2 regions of the Arthrobacter sp. TJ-263 genome follow, and region 2 is predicted to be linked to the other one. Evidence: predicted binding sites of a transcription regulator. Region 2 holds the regulator's gene; the other holds the start of a gene.
The links. The regulator HrcA, encoded in region 2, represses chaperone genes, less so after heat shock. The targets are predictions, from matches to a motif close to TTNGCACTCGNNNNNNNCGAGTGCNAA.
Positions count from the first base shown of each region.

Region 1: groL (chaperonin GroEL) is a predicted target of HrcA. The motif match lies at 1,848-1,874, and genes of this name have one in related genera.

Region 1 is NZ_JBZCNE010000002.1:756,160-762,636, forward strand. It holds gene groL (chaperonin GroEL) at 56-1,690, opposite strand; gene AC4D2F_RS14035 (LytR C-terminal domain-containing protein) at 2,209-2,820, opposite strand; gene AC4D2F_RS14040 (DUF3263 domain-containing protein) at 2,863-3,168, opposite strand; gene AC4D2F_RS14045 (uracil-DNA glycosylase) at 3,278-4,093, shown strand; gene AC4D2F_RS14050 (threonine/serine exporter family protein) at 4,145-5,833, opposite strand; gene AC4D2F_RS14055 (lipid II:glycine glycyltransferase FemX) at 5,880-6,477, opposite strand, start outside.
Region 2 is NZ_JBZCNE010000001.1:574,428-580,904, reverse strand. It holds gene lepA (translation elongation factor 4) at 1-1,382, shown strand, start outside; gene hemW (radical SAM family heme chaperone HemW) at 1,413-2,642, shown strand; gene AC4D2F_RS02710 (DUF4870 domain-containing protein) at 2,685-3,101, opposite strand; gene AC4D2F_RS02705 (DUF3097 family protein) at 3,181-4,044, opposite strand; gene hrcA (heat-inducible transcriptional repressor HrcA) at 4,221-5,234, shown strand; gene dnaJ (molecular chaperone DnaJ) at 5,353-6,477, shown strand, end outside.

The sequences.
Region 1 (6,477 bases), on a different contig from region 2:
CCGGGAGTGCCGCCCTCCGTGCGTGCTGTGCGCGGGAGCCGCGCAGGCGGTGGGGCTAGAAGCCGCCCATGCCGCCCATGCCGCCCATGTCGTCGCCGCCGCCGGCAGGAGCTGCCTTCTCCGGCTTGTCGGCCACGACGGCCTCGGTGGTGAGGAACAGGCCTGCGATCGACGCTGCGTTCTGCAGGGCCGAGCGGGTGACCTTCACGGGATCGTTCACCCCGGCGGCGAGGAGGTCCTCGTACACGCCGGTGGCAGCGTTCAGGCCGTGGCCTGCAGGCAGGCCACGGACCTTGTCGACGACGACGCCGGGCTCGAGGCCGGCGTTGAAGGCGATCTGCTTGAGCGGTGCGTCGATGGCGACGCGGACGATGTTCGCGCCCGTCGCCTCGTCGCCCGTGAGCTTGAGGTTGGCGAACGCCTTGGCGCCGGCCTGGATGAGGGCCACGCCACCACCGGCGACGATGCCTTCCTCGACGGCAGCCTTCGCGTTGCGGACGGCGTCCTCGATGCGGTGCTTGCGCTCCTTGAGCTCGACCTCCGTTGCGGCGCCGGCCTTGATGACTGCAACGCCGCCGGCCAGCTTGGCCAGGCGTTCCTGCAGCTTCTCGCGGTCGTAGTCGGAGTCGGAGTTGTCGATCTCGGCGCGGATCTGCGCCACGCGTCCGGCGATGGCGTCGGCGTCGCCGGCACCCTCGACGATGGTGGTCTCGTCCTTGGTCACGACGACCTTGCGGGCGGTACCGAGCAGGTCGAGGGTAGCGGTCTCGAGCTTGAGGCCGACCTCCTCGGCGATGACCTGGCCACCGGTGAGGATGGCGATGTCGGCGAGCTGCGCCTTGCGACGGTCACCGAAGCCCGGAGCCTTGACGGCGACGGACTTGAAGGTGCCGCGGATCTTGTTGACCACGAGGGTCGCGAGGGCTTCGCCTTCGATGTCCTCGGCGATGATGAGCAGGGGCTTGCCCGACTGCATGACCTTCTCGAGGACTGCGACGAGATCCTTCACGTTGCTGATCTTCGAGTTCACGATCAGGACGTAGGGGTCCTCGAGGACCGTCTCCTGGCGCTCTGCGTCGGTGACGAAGTAGCCCGAGATGTAGCCCTTGTCGAAGCGCATGCCCTCGGTGAGTTCGAGCTCCAACCCGAAGGTGTTGGACTCCTCGACCGTGATGACGCCTTCCTTGCCCACCTTGTCCAGGGCTTCGGCGATGAGGGCGCCGATCTCGTCGTCACCGGCGGAGATGGAGGCCGTGGCAGCGATCTCCTCCTTGGTCTCGATCTCCTTGGCGGAGGCGAGCAGTTCCTCGGTGACGGCCTGGACGGCCTTCTCGATGCCGCGCTTGAGGCTCAGGGGGTCGGCGCCGGCTGCGACGTTGCGCAGGCCTTCCTTGACCAGGGCCTGGGCGAGCACGGTGGCGGTGGTGGTTCCGTCGCCTGCGACGTCGTCCGTCTTCTTGGCGACCTCCTTGACGAGCTCGGCGCCGATCTTCTCGAACGGGTCGTCGAGTTCGATCTCCTTGGCGATGGACACGCCGTCGTTCGTGATGGTGGGGGCACCCCACTTCTTCTCGAGCACGACGTTGCGGCCACGAGGGCCGAGGGTCACCTTGACGGCGTCAGCGAGGATGTTGAGGCCCCGCTCGAGGCCGCGGCGGGCCTCTTCATCAAAAGAAATGATCTTGGCCATACGGCTTAGGTCCTTTCGGGACGGTTGCATTTCAGCATGTGAATGCTTGCCTGCGTGTGGTGCCCGCGACGGCCGGATGAAGCCGGAACGATCTCTTTCACGTTCCTGCTCCACCCCCACCACAGAGGTTTGCCTGCTTCACGCGCCACGCACAGTCTTAGCAGTCTGCGCGCGCGAGTGCTAACTCAATAATTAGCACTCCCACCCTATGAGTGCAACCCGCCTGGGCCACCCGGTGGGGATCGTCAGGGCGTCCGGCCGGTGATGTCCTGATGCCGTGGTGCGGACATCCGCAAGGGCACAGGTCGAGCGGACCACGTGTCCGGGGAGGCACAGTGTCGTCGTCAGCAGGCGGTCCGGACCCTGAGGAGTCCGCCGCGCAGGAGGGACCGACGCGCCGGCAGGTCGGGCGCCGAACGGCCCCGGCCGCTGTGCCCCGACCCGACGGTGTCGTCGGCGGGCCGGCCTCCGGCGCTGCCCGGCGGACGCTGCCCCGGACGCCCTGCAGGGTCCGCCGGCTACTGGAACTCGGGGCCGAGGACCACCGAGATGGCCGGCGAGATACCGACGCTCTCGACGAGATTCGCGATGTCGAGGTCCGCGGCCACGGCTTCCGCGTCGGTCCGCTGCTCCTCGCCGTTGTAGAAGACCACGGAAGCGTCCACGGGGACACCGGCCCAGTTCCCGGGGAGGGCGGACGTCCATCCGGCCGAAGCAAGCCGACCGGCCGCCACGGCCGCCAGGCCCGGCGTCCCCGTGCCGTTGAGGACGTTGACGGTCTGGGCCCGGTCCGCGGCGTCCGCGCCCTCGGAGGCGTCCGCGGACGCGCCGTCGGTCGCGGTCCCGCCCGGCCCGCTCGTGGCTCCGGCGGATGCGGTGCCCGAGGGTTCCGACGTCGCGGAGGCTCCGGGGCTCGACGTCGGCGTCACGCCGGCGTCGGCCGCTCCCGTGAAGCCGAGGCGGGGCAGAAGGAAGAACGACCCCAGACCGACCAGGAGCGCCAGGACCCCCGCGGCGATCTTGAGGGCGAGGCCGTTGGACCGTGCCGTGATGAGCCGCTCGCGGTGGACTCCCTGGCGCGCGGACGATGCCGGGACGCGGTCGAACTCGTCCCGTGGGTGATCAGTCATGGATGGGGGTGGTCCTTCGCTCGTCGAGAATGGCGGGACGTGCTAGATGTCCGCGCCGAGCCGGCGGGCCGAGCGTGCCTTCTGCCGGGTGGACCGGAGGCGCCTCAGCCTCTTGACGAGCATCGGATCGTGGGCGAGGGCCGCTTCGGTGTCGATGAGGGCGTTGAGCGCCTGGTAGTAGTGCGTGGCGGACAGGCCGAAGAGATCCCGGATGGCCTGCTCCTTGGCGCCGGAGTACTTCCACCATTCGCGTTCGAGGGCGAGCATCCGCTGCTCGCGGTCGCCCAGGGCCAGCCGGTCGTCCGTCCCGGACGTCGCGTCATCCGAATGCCGCTGTGGCTCGGCCATCTCTTTTGTGCCTTCCGTCAGCGGTCATAACTGTCATCCCATGATAATCGGGAATGACAACACTGTCATTCGGACGATATGATCCGGCTGCCCGGGCGAGAATGGGGTCATGACCTCCGCCGACCCCACTCTGTTCGACCTGCCGGACACGCCTGCGGGCGGCCGCGGGACCGGCACCGCGGAACCCCGGACCGACGGGCACCCGGCCCCGAACCCCTCGGTCTTCCCCTTCGCCGCCCCGGCCCGGATCGAGGACCTCGTTCCCGCCGACTGGGCGGCCGCGCTCAAGCCGGTGGAGCCCGTCCTCCACCGCCTCGCGGTGTCCCTGGCGGAGGACCTCGACGGCGGACGCCGGGTCCTGCCCGATGCCACCCGGATCCTCCGGGCCTTCACCACGCCGCTGGACGGCGTCCGGGTGGTTCTCGTGGGGCAGGACCCGTACCCCACGGTCGGGCACGCCGTCGGGCTCAGCTTCGCCGTCGATCCGCGGACCCGGCCGATCCCCCGCAGCCTGGCGAACATCTACCGTGAACTCGCCTCCGACGTGGGCGCGCAGCCGCCCGCATCGGGCGATCTGTCCGGCTGGGCCGAGCAGGGTGTCCTCCTGCTCAACCGTGTGCTGACGGTCCGCGCCGGCGAGGCGGCGTCGCACCGGGGGTTGGGGTGGGAGGAGGTCACCGACGCCGCCATCCGCGCCCTCGTGGCGCGGGGCGGGCCGCTCGTGGCCATCCTGTGGGGCAAGGACGCACTCCGCCTCAAGCCGCTGCTCGGCCCGACGCCGACGGTCGAGTCGGTGCACCCCAGCCCGCTCTCTGCCTCCCGCGGGTTCTTCGGCTCCCGGCCCTTCACCCGCGCCAACGAACTCCTGACCCGGCAGGGCGCCGACCCCATCGACTGGACGCACACGGCGGGCCGGACCGGCTGACGCGGCCCCGCGGGGCGACGGCGTCGCCGCGCGGCATCCCGAGGTGTGCGGCTATCGCCGCCGGTTCCGCTGCCGCTCGTCGGAGCTGAGCTTCCGCGTGAACGGCCGCGCCAGGTTGTCGCCGAGGACCACGCCCGCCGCGATCGCCAGTACGACCGTCAGGGCGTTGAAGAGGCCGAGCGCGCCGTCGGAGACGATCTCCGACTCGATGGTGAGCATGTACATCGAGCGGAAGATGGACAGCCCGGGGTAGAGGAACAGCACCGCGGGAACCGCGACCACGAGCTGGGGGGCACCCAGGCGGAGGGCGACGACGCGCGAGAGTCCACCGATCAGGACGGCGGCGAGGGCCGGCGCCAACCGGTACCCGACGCCCGCCGCGACGGCACTGATCATCAGGAGATACCCGGCGACGGCGACGAGCGACGTGGGGAGCACGAGCTTCACGTCGGTCTGCTCGGCGATGCAGATCATGGCCACGGCGATGAGGACGAGCACCGCGACCAGCGGCCACGGGTACTGGCTGCCGGACGATTCGAACACCTCGAGTTCGGGGATCCCGATCGCTGATCCGGCCACGAGCGCGACGGCGATCCCGGCCACGAGCGCCGCGAAGACGAGGATCGCGGAGAGGTACCTGCCTGCGGCCGTGACCGGGAACCCGTTGATGGCGTCCTGTGTGGCCGAGACGAGCCGACCCGTCGGCAGGAGCAGCAGGATGCCGCCCACCACCACCAGCGCCGGCGTGATGGGCACCTCGAGCCACCAGAACAGCATCGCGATCAGGGTGATCAGCGCGGCAGAGGTGGCGACGGAGAAGAACTCCGGGACGCGCCACTCCCCCAGCTTGCGGCTGACGAGGTCGACGAGGATGCAACTGATGAAGCCGACCAGCGAGCCGAGCAGGGTCCCGCCGACGAAGGCCACGATGGCGGCGGAGAAGATGCCGAAGGCGGCGGTCACCATCCAGCGGGGGAAGGGCTTGGGCCGGTGGGTGATCTCGTCGAGTCGCTGGGCGGCCTCGGTCCGGGAGACCCCGCCGTCGGCGATGTCCGAGACGAGCCGATGGATGGCCGTGAGGCCTGCGTAGTTGTTCGTCCACGAACGGACCACCCGCAGCACCGTCGTCGGCGTCTGGTCCTTCGCGGAGTAGTTGATGATCACGGACTGGTTGGTGATGTCCACCTCGATGTGGTCGAGGCCGAACGCAGCGGTGACGGCGATGATGCTCGTCTCCACCTCCAGGGCGCCCGCGCCGTACCGGAACATGGTCTCGGCGAGGTTCAGGGCGAAATCGAGGGCCTTGCGGGCACCGGCGTCGGGGCCCCCGACCTGGATCATCGGGTTCGCGTAGGGGCTGCCGGCGAGCCGCTCCACGATGCTCATCGCCTGGGTGGGTGGAGCTTCGCCCTGCACGAGGCGGCGGAGCACGTTCCGAGCCGCCGCGTTGGACCGGCTCGACGACGGCACGCTCCGCGGTGTCGTCGGAAGCGCGTCCGTGGGGCTCGCGGCGGGCTGCCGCTGGCGGGACGACCGGGGGACCCTCGGTTCCGACGCCGGGCGCTTCGGTGGAGCCCCGGCCCTGGCGCCCTTCCTGACGGCACCTCCCTTGCCCGCCGCCAGCTGACGCTTCTCGTCGTCGGACGGGTCGAACGGGCGTTGGATCACCGGGAGTGCCTCCGCCACGGGCGACGGATCAGGGGGCAGGAGCCCGTCCGCCGGGGTCGAACCGTCTGTCACAGCGGCCTTTCATGCGTCGATCACAGCGCCCTCTGCGGGCCCTTGCTCAGTAGAACGGCTGATGCGTGCGTCGCCAGTGGATCTGGCGCGCCACACGCTCCGCGATCGTGTTCCACACACGATATTTCCAGCCGCTGACCACGAGGTCGTAACAACCGGCGAAATCCGTCACCGTCTTGGTGAAACTCGTCTTGAACAGCCCGAGGCCGTGGAACGGGTGGTCCTTGTCCTTCAACCGGTCGCCCGGCGGGGTGCCGCAGAAGTCGTACTCGACGATCCCGAACTCGTCCTTGAGATCGGTGATGGCCCGCCACTGCACGAGATGCGAGTCCCCGTACTGGGTCCTCCCCGGTCGGGACCCGCCGTCCTTGTAGGTGCCCTTGGTGCCGTAGTTGACCACGAAGGCACCGACCGAGGGCTGCCCGTCCTCGTACACGAAGTAGAAGCGGCCCTGCCCTGCGTCGACGAAGTTCTGCCAGAAGCGGCTGTAGTACTCGAACGAGCGCATCCGGGCGGTCGAGCGATCCTCGATGTGCGCCATGAGCGAGTACATGGCCTCGAAGGTCTCCTGCGTCGGCTCCATGCGCCGGACCTCGACGCCCTCCCGGATGGCCCTGCGGATCGCATTGCGACCGCGTGAGTGG
Region 2 (6,477 bases):
CGGCGGAACTGGCGAGCCTGATCGGCGGCGAGCCGGAGGACGTGCTGAGGGTGTCCGGCAAGACCGGCATGGGCGTCGAGGTCCTCATGGACAAGATCGTCCGCGACCTCCCGTCACCGACCGGTGATCCGGACGCCCCGGCCCGAGCGATGATCTTCGATTCCGTGTACGACACCTACCGCGGCGTGGTCACCTACGTGAGGGTCGTCGACGGCAAGCTCAGCCCGCGCGAGCGCATCCAGATGATGTCCACACGGGCCAGCCACGAGCTGCTCGAGATCGGCGTCAGCTCCCCCGAGCCCAAGCCCAGCAAGGGTCTGGGCGTCGGCGAGGTGGGCTACCTGATCACGGGGGTCAAGGACGTCCGCCAGTCGAAGGTCGGCGACACCGTCACCAACCTGGCCAAGCCGGCCGCCCAGTCGCTGGGCGGGTACCAGGATCCGAAGCCCATGGTCTTCTCGGGTCTGTATCCGCTGGACGGCACCGACTATCCCGTGCTGCGCGATGCCCTCGCGAAGTTCACCCTGAACGATGCCGCCCTGGTCTACGAGCCCGAGACCTCGGCCGCGCTGGGCTTCGGGTTCCGCGTCGGCTTCCTCGGGCTGCTGCACCTCGAGATCACCCGCGAGCGCCTCGAGCGCGAGTACAACCTCGACCTCATCTCCACCGCACCGAACGTGGAGTACGAGGTCACCCTCGAGGACAAGCGCGTGCTGAAGGTGACCAACCCCAGCGAGTACCCCGTGGGCAAGATCGCCGAGGTGCGCGAGCCCATGGTGTCGGCGACCATCCTCGCACCGTCCGAGTTCGTCGGCGCCATCATGGAGCTCTGCCAGCAGCGCCGCGGTGTCCTCGGCGGCATGGACTACCTGTCCGAGGAGCGCGTCGAGATCCGGTACCGGCTGCCGCTCGCGGAGATCGTCTTCGACTTCTTCGATCTGCTGAAGTCCAAGACCCGCGGCTACGGGTCCCTCGACTGGAAGGCCGACGGCGACCAGGTGTCCGACCTCGTCAAGGTGGACATCCTCCTGCAGGGCGAGCAGGTGGACGCCTTCAGTGCCATCACCCACCGCGACAAGGCCTATGCGTACGGCGTCATGATGACGGGCAAGCTCCGCGAGCTGATCCCGCGCCAGCAGTTCGAGGTCCCCATCCAGGCCGCGATCGGGGCCCGCATCATCGCCCGGGAGAGCATCCGCGCGATCCGCAAGGACGTCCTCGCCAAGTGCTACGGCGGCGACATCACCCGCAAGCGCAAGCTGCTCGAGAAGCAGAAGGAAGGCAAGAAGCGCATGAAGATGGTGGGGCGCGTGGAAGTTCCCCAGGAAGCCTTCATCGCGGCCCTGTCCTCCGACGAGTCGAAGGACAAAGCCAAGAAGTGATGCGCCACTGTTCCGGGTGGACGGGACGTCATGCCTAGCGTCCTGCCGCTCGGCCTGCCGGCACCGGAGGACGGCGTCCTGCCGTCCTCCGCAGCGCGGGGAGCCGTCGACCGCGCCTTCTGCCTCTATGTCCACATCCCGTTCTGCGCCGTCCGGTGCGGCTACTGCGACTTCAACACCTACACGGCCACGGAGCTCGGCGGCGGCGCCTCGCAGGACGCGTACGCCGGCTCCGTCCTCACGGAACTCGCCCTCGGCGCCCGGGTGCTCGAAGCCTCGGGTGTGCCACCACGGCCACTGGCGACGGTCTTCTTCGGGGGCGGGACGCCCACGCTGCTCCCCGCGGAGGACCTCGCGGCGATCCTCCGGGCGGCCCGTGACCGGTGGGGACTGGCGCCCGACGCCGAGGTGACCACCGAGGCGAACCCGGACTCCGTCACGCCGGAATCGCTGGGGGTCCTTCGGGAGGCCGGCTTCACCCGGATCTCCTTCGGCATGCAGTCCGCCGTGCCGCACGTCCTGGCGGTCCTCGACCGGACCCACTCCCCGGAGCGCGTCCCGCAGGCCGTGCAATGGGCCCGGGAGGCCGGGCTGAAGGTCAGCCTCGACCTGATCTACGGCACCCCGGGGGAGTCCCTGGAGGACTGGCGGACATCCCTGGCCACGGCGCTGTTCTACGGCCCCGACCACATCTCCGCCTACGCCCTCATCATCGAGGACGGGACGAAGCTCGCATCGCGCATCCGCCGCGGGCAGGTGCCGCCGATCGACGACGACGACCACGCCGACAAGTACGCCCTCGCGGACGAGATGCTCACCGAGGGCGGGCTGCAGTGGTACGAGGTGAGCAACTGGGCGCGCACCCCCGCCGACGCCTGCCGGCACAACCTGGCCTACTGGCGCGGCAGTGACTGGTGGGGAGCGGGCCCGGGAGCCCACTCGCACGTCGGCGGCACCCGCTGGTGGAACGTGAAGCACCCACGCCCCTACGCGGACGCCCTGGCGGCGGGCCGTTCCCCGGCGGCCGGACGCGAGGTCCTGTCGGACGAGGACCGCTACGTCGAGGACGTGATGCTGCGGGTGCGCCTGCGGGAGGGGCTTGCCGCCGACACCCTCACGTCGTCGGGCCGTCGGGCCGTCGCGGGCCTGATCGCGGACGGGCTCGTCGAGCCGGCGGCGGCCTTCGCGGGTCGCGTGGTCCTGACGTTCAGGGGTCGGCTGCTCGCGGATGCCGTCGTGCGCCGGCTGCTGCCCGACTGAGCCGGTGGCCGCCCACCGACCCATCCGGAACGGGTCGGTGGTTCAGCGGATGAGGCGCAGGTTCAGGGGGTAGCGGTAGGGCCGGCCGCGGTTCACCTGGATGCCGGCGTTCACCGAGAAGATGGTGATCGTCAGCCAGATGAGGGCGTTGGCGACGGCGAACACCCCGCCGACGACCGGCACCAGGGAGAGCAGCCAGGTAACCAGCGCGAGGATCGTGGGAGGGAGCGTGAAGTTCAGCGCCTCCTTCGACTCCTGGGCCGTGAACGGGCCGCGATCCTTGAAGATGAGGAAGATCAGCAGGGAGGGGATGAATCCGAGGATCCCTCCGAAGTGGGCCAGGGTCGCGAACTGGCGATCCTCCGACGCCGTCAGGGGAAGGGCGTTCGCCGGAGTGCCTTCGAATGCGGGCTGCGACTCGCTCCGTCCGTGGTGCTGGCGGTCGGCGGTATTGGACAACGTGGATTCCTTTGCTGGCTGTCGAAGAACTTCCCCCGGAGTGTGATCCAAGGATACGTGGTGGCCGGGACCGCCCGGCTCAGGAACCGCCCGGAGCCGCGGTGAGGAAGTCGATCACTTCCTCGACCCGGCCCAGCAGGGAAGGCTCCAGATCCGCGTAGGTGCTGACCCGGCCGAGGATGCGTTTCCATCCGTTGGCCACGGCGGCCTGGTCGTGGTGGGGCCAGCCGAGACCGGCCAGGATGCCCGTCTTCCAGTCCTGGCCGCGGGGGACCACGGGCCAGGCCGCCAGGCCCAGCGCCGTCGGCTTCACGGCCTGCCAGACGTCCACGTACGGGTGGCCGACGATCAGCACGTTGCCGCGGGCCCCGGGAGCGGTCATCGCCTGCTGCGCGATCCGGGATTCCTTGGTGCCCGGGAGCAGGTGGTCGACGAGGATGCCGAGCCTGCGCTGCGGACCGGGGCCGAAGGCGCGGATGGCGCCTTCCAGGTCGTCCACGCCGTGCAGCGGCTCGACGACGATCCCCTCCAGGCGCAGGTCGTCGCCCCACACCTTCTCGACGAGCTCGGCATCGTGCTGGCCCTCCACCCAGATCCTGCTCGCGCGGGCGGTCCTGGCCCTCGCGTTCTCCACCCGCACGGAGCCGGAGGCGGTGCGGTTGGCGGTGCGGGCGGCGGTGCGGGCGGCGCCCGGGACGGGAGCGACGACGTGGACCGGGCGTCCGTCGAGGAGGAAGCCGTGGCCGAGCCGGAACGTGCGCGTCTTGCCGCGCCGGTCCTCGAGCACCATCACGTGGAGACCGCCGGACTTCTCGACGCGGACCACCGCGCCCACGAATCCGCTCTGGACGTCCTCGAGGACCATGTCCTTCTCCACAGGGACATCGGCGAGTTCCACCCGCTTCGGGGCCGCTAGGTCGCGGGCTCCCCAGCTGTAGTCCATCCCGGGTGTGTCCTTCCCACGGGGGCTCCGACGGTCTGCCGCAGCCCGGGATCCCAATGCTAACAATCGAAGCGGACGTACTAGACTTGGCACTTGGGCGTGTCGAGTGCTAACCGTGGGGGTACCCGCCTGCCACGCGAGCCCAGGGGAGGAACGGAGCCGGAGGTGACACAGGAATGAGTGAACCGCGACGCCTGGAGGTGCTCCGGGCCATCGTCGAGGACTACGTCCACTCCCGGGAGCCCGTCGGGTCCAAGGCCCTGGTGGACCGCCACCGGCTCGGCGTCTCCTCGGCCACCATCCGCAACGACATGGCCGTCCTCGAGGAGGAGGGCCTGATCACCGCGCCGCACACCAGCTCGGGACGCATCCCCACCGACAAGGGCTACCGCCTGTTCGTGGACCGCATCTCCGAGGTCAAGCCGTTGTCCGCGCCGGAGAAGAAGGCCATCCAGACCCTCCTCGAGGGTGCGGAGGACCTCGACGACGTCATGGACCGCACGGTGAGGCTGCTCGCGCAGATCACCCACCAGGTGGCCGTCGTCCAGTTCCCCCGCGTCGGCGGGGCGTCCGTGCGGCACATCGAATGCGTGCTGTTGGCCCCGCAGCAGATCCTCGTCGTCCTGATCGCGACGAACGGCACCGTGCAGCAGCGCATCGTACGGACCCACGCGGACATCGAGGAGTCCGAGCTCGCCGAGCTCAAGCAGCGCATCCTGTCCGCCGTGTCGGGCGTGAAGCTCGCGGCGCTCCCGGGTGAGCTCGGCCTCGCCCTCTCGCAGTTCCCTCCAGGCCTCCGTGCCCACGGGGGTACGATCGTCAGGGCACTCGAACAGCTCGCCGGGCTCGGACGGGACGATCGCATCCTGCTGGCCGGGACGGCCAACCTGGCCCGCTCCACCGGGGACTTCCCGCTGAGCATCGGCCCCGTCCTGGAGGCTCTCGAGGAGCAGGTGGTCATGCTGAGGCTGCTGTCGGAGATGGAATACGACGCGCGCGGCATCTCGGTGCGGATCGGGAGCGAGAACCCCTACGGAGGGTTGTCGGAGGCCTCCGTGGTGGCGACAGGGTACGGACCGGATGCCGGAGCGAAGCTCGGGATCCTCGGCCCCACCCGCATGGACTACCCGACGACGATGGCGGCGGTGCGCGCCGTCGCCCGCTACCTCTCGAGGATCCTCGAGGAATAACACGGGAGCGGGCAGCGGTTCTGGGTAGTCGACGGCCGCCCACGGCCGACCACGGCCTTTCCGCCGGCACAGCCGGCGAGCAGATGACAGAACGTTCAACAGGAAGTGATGTGTACGAGTGAGTAATCACTATGAGGTCCTCGGTGTAGCGCAGGGTGCAACCGGGGAGGAAATCAAGAAGGCGTACCGCAAGCTCGCCCGGAAGCTCCACCCCGACGTGAACCCGGGTCCGGACGCGTCGGAGGAGTTCAAGCGCGTCAGCCACGCCTACGAGGTGCTGTCCGACCCCCAGAAGCGGCGGGTCTACGACACCACCGGCAACGAGAACGGGACGGACAGCGGCTACGGCGCCGGGTACTCGGGCTCGGGCTTCGCCTTCCAGGACATCTTCGAGACCTTCTTCGGCGGCGGTGGCCAGCAGGCCGGCGCCCCCTCGCGGACGCGTCGGGGACAGGACGCGCTCATCAACGTGCGCATCGATCTGAAGGACGCCGTCTTCGGCACCAACAAGAAGATCGAGGTGGACACCGCGGAGACGTGTCCCACCTGCGACGGCAGCTGCTGCCAGCCCGGCACCTCACCCCGCACCTGTGACATCTGCGGCGGGTCGGGCCAGGTCCAGCGGGCCGTCCGCTCGATCCTCGGCCAGGTCATGACGAGCGCCCCCTGCGGCACCTGCCAGGGCTTCGGCACCGTCATCCCCAGCCCCTGCCACGAGTGCAGCGGCGAGGGCCGCGTCCGCGCCCGCCGCACCCTGACCATCAAGGTCCCCGCGGGCGTCAGCACCGGCACGCGCATCCAGCTGGCCGGCCAGGGCGAGGCCGGGACGGCCGGCGGACCGCAGGGCGATCTGTACGTCGAGATCCGGGTCGCCACCGACTCCACCTTCCTGCGCGACGGCGACGACCTGCACGTGACACTGAGCGTCCCCATGACGGCGGCGGCGCTCGGCACCACGGTGCACCTGGACACCTACGACGGCGACCAGGAGCTCGATATCAAGCCCGGCACGCAGCCCGGCGAGATCCTGACCCTGCGGGGACTCGGCGTCACGCACCTGCGGAGCCAGGGCAGGGGTGACCTGCGGGTCCACCTCAACGTCGAGACCCCGCGCAACGTGGACCCGCAGCAGGAGGAGCTCCTGCGCAAGCTGGCCGAGCTGCGCAACGAGGAGTACACCGACGGCCAGCTGGCCAGCAGCGGCTCCGGTGTCTTCGCCCGCCTGCGGGAGCGGCTCGGGAAC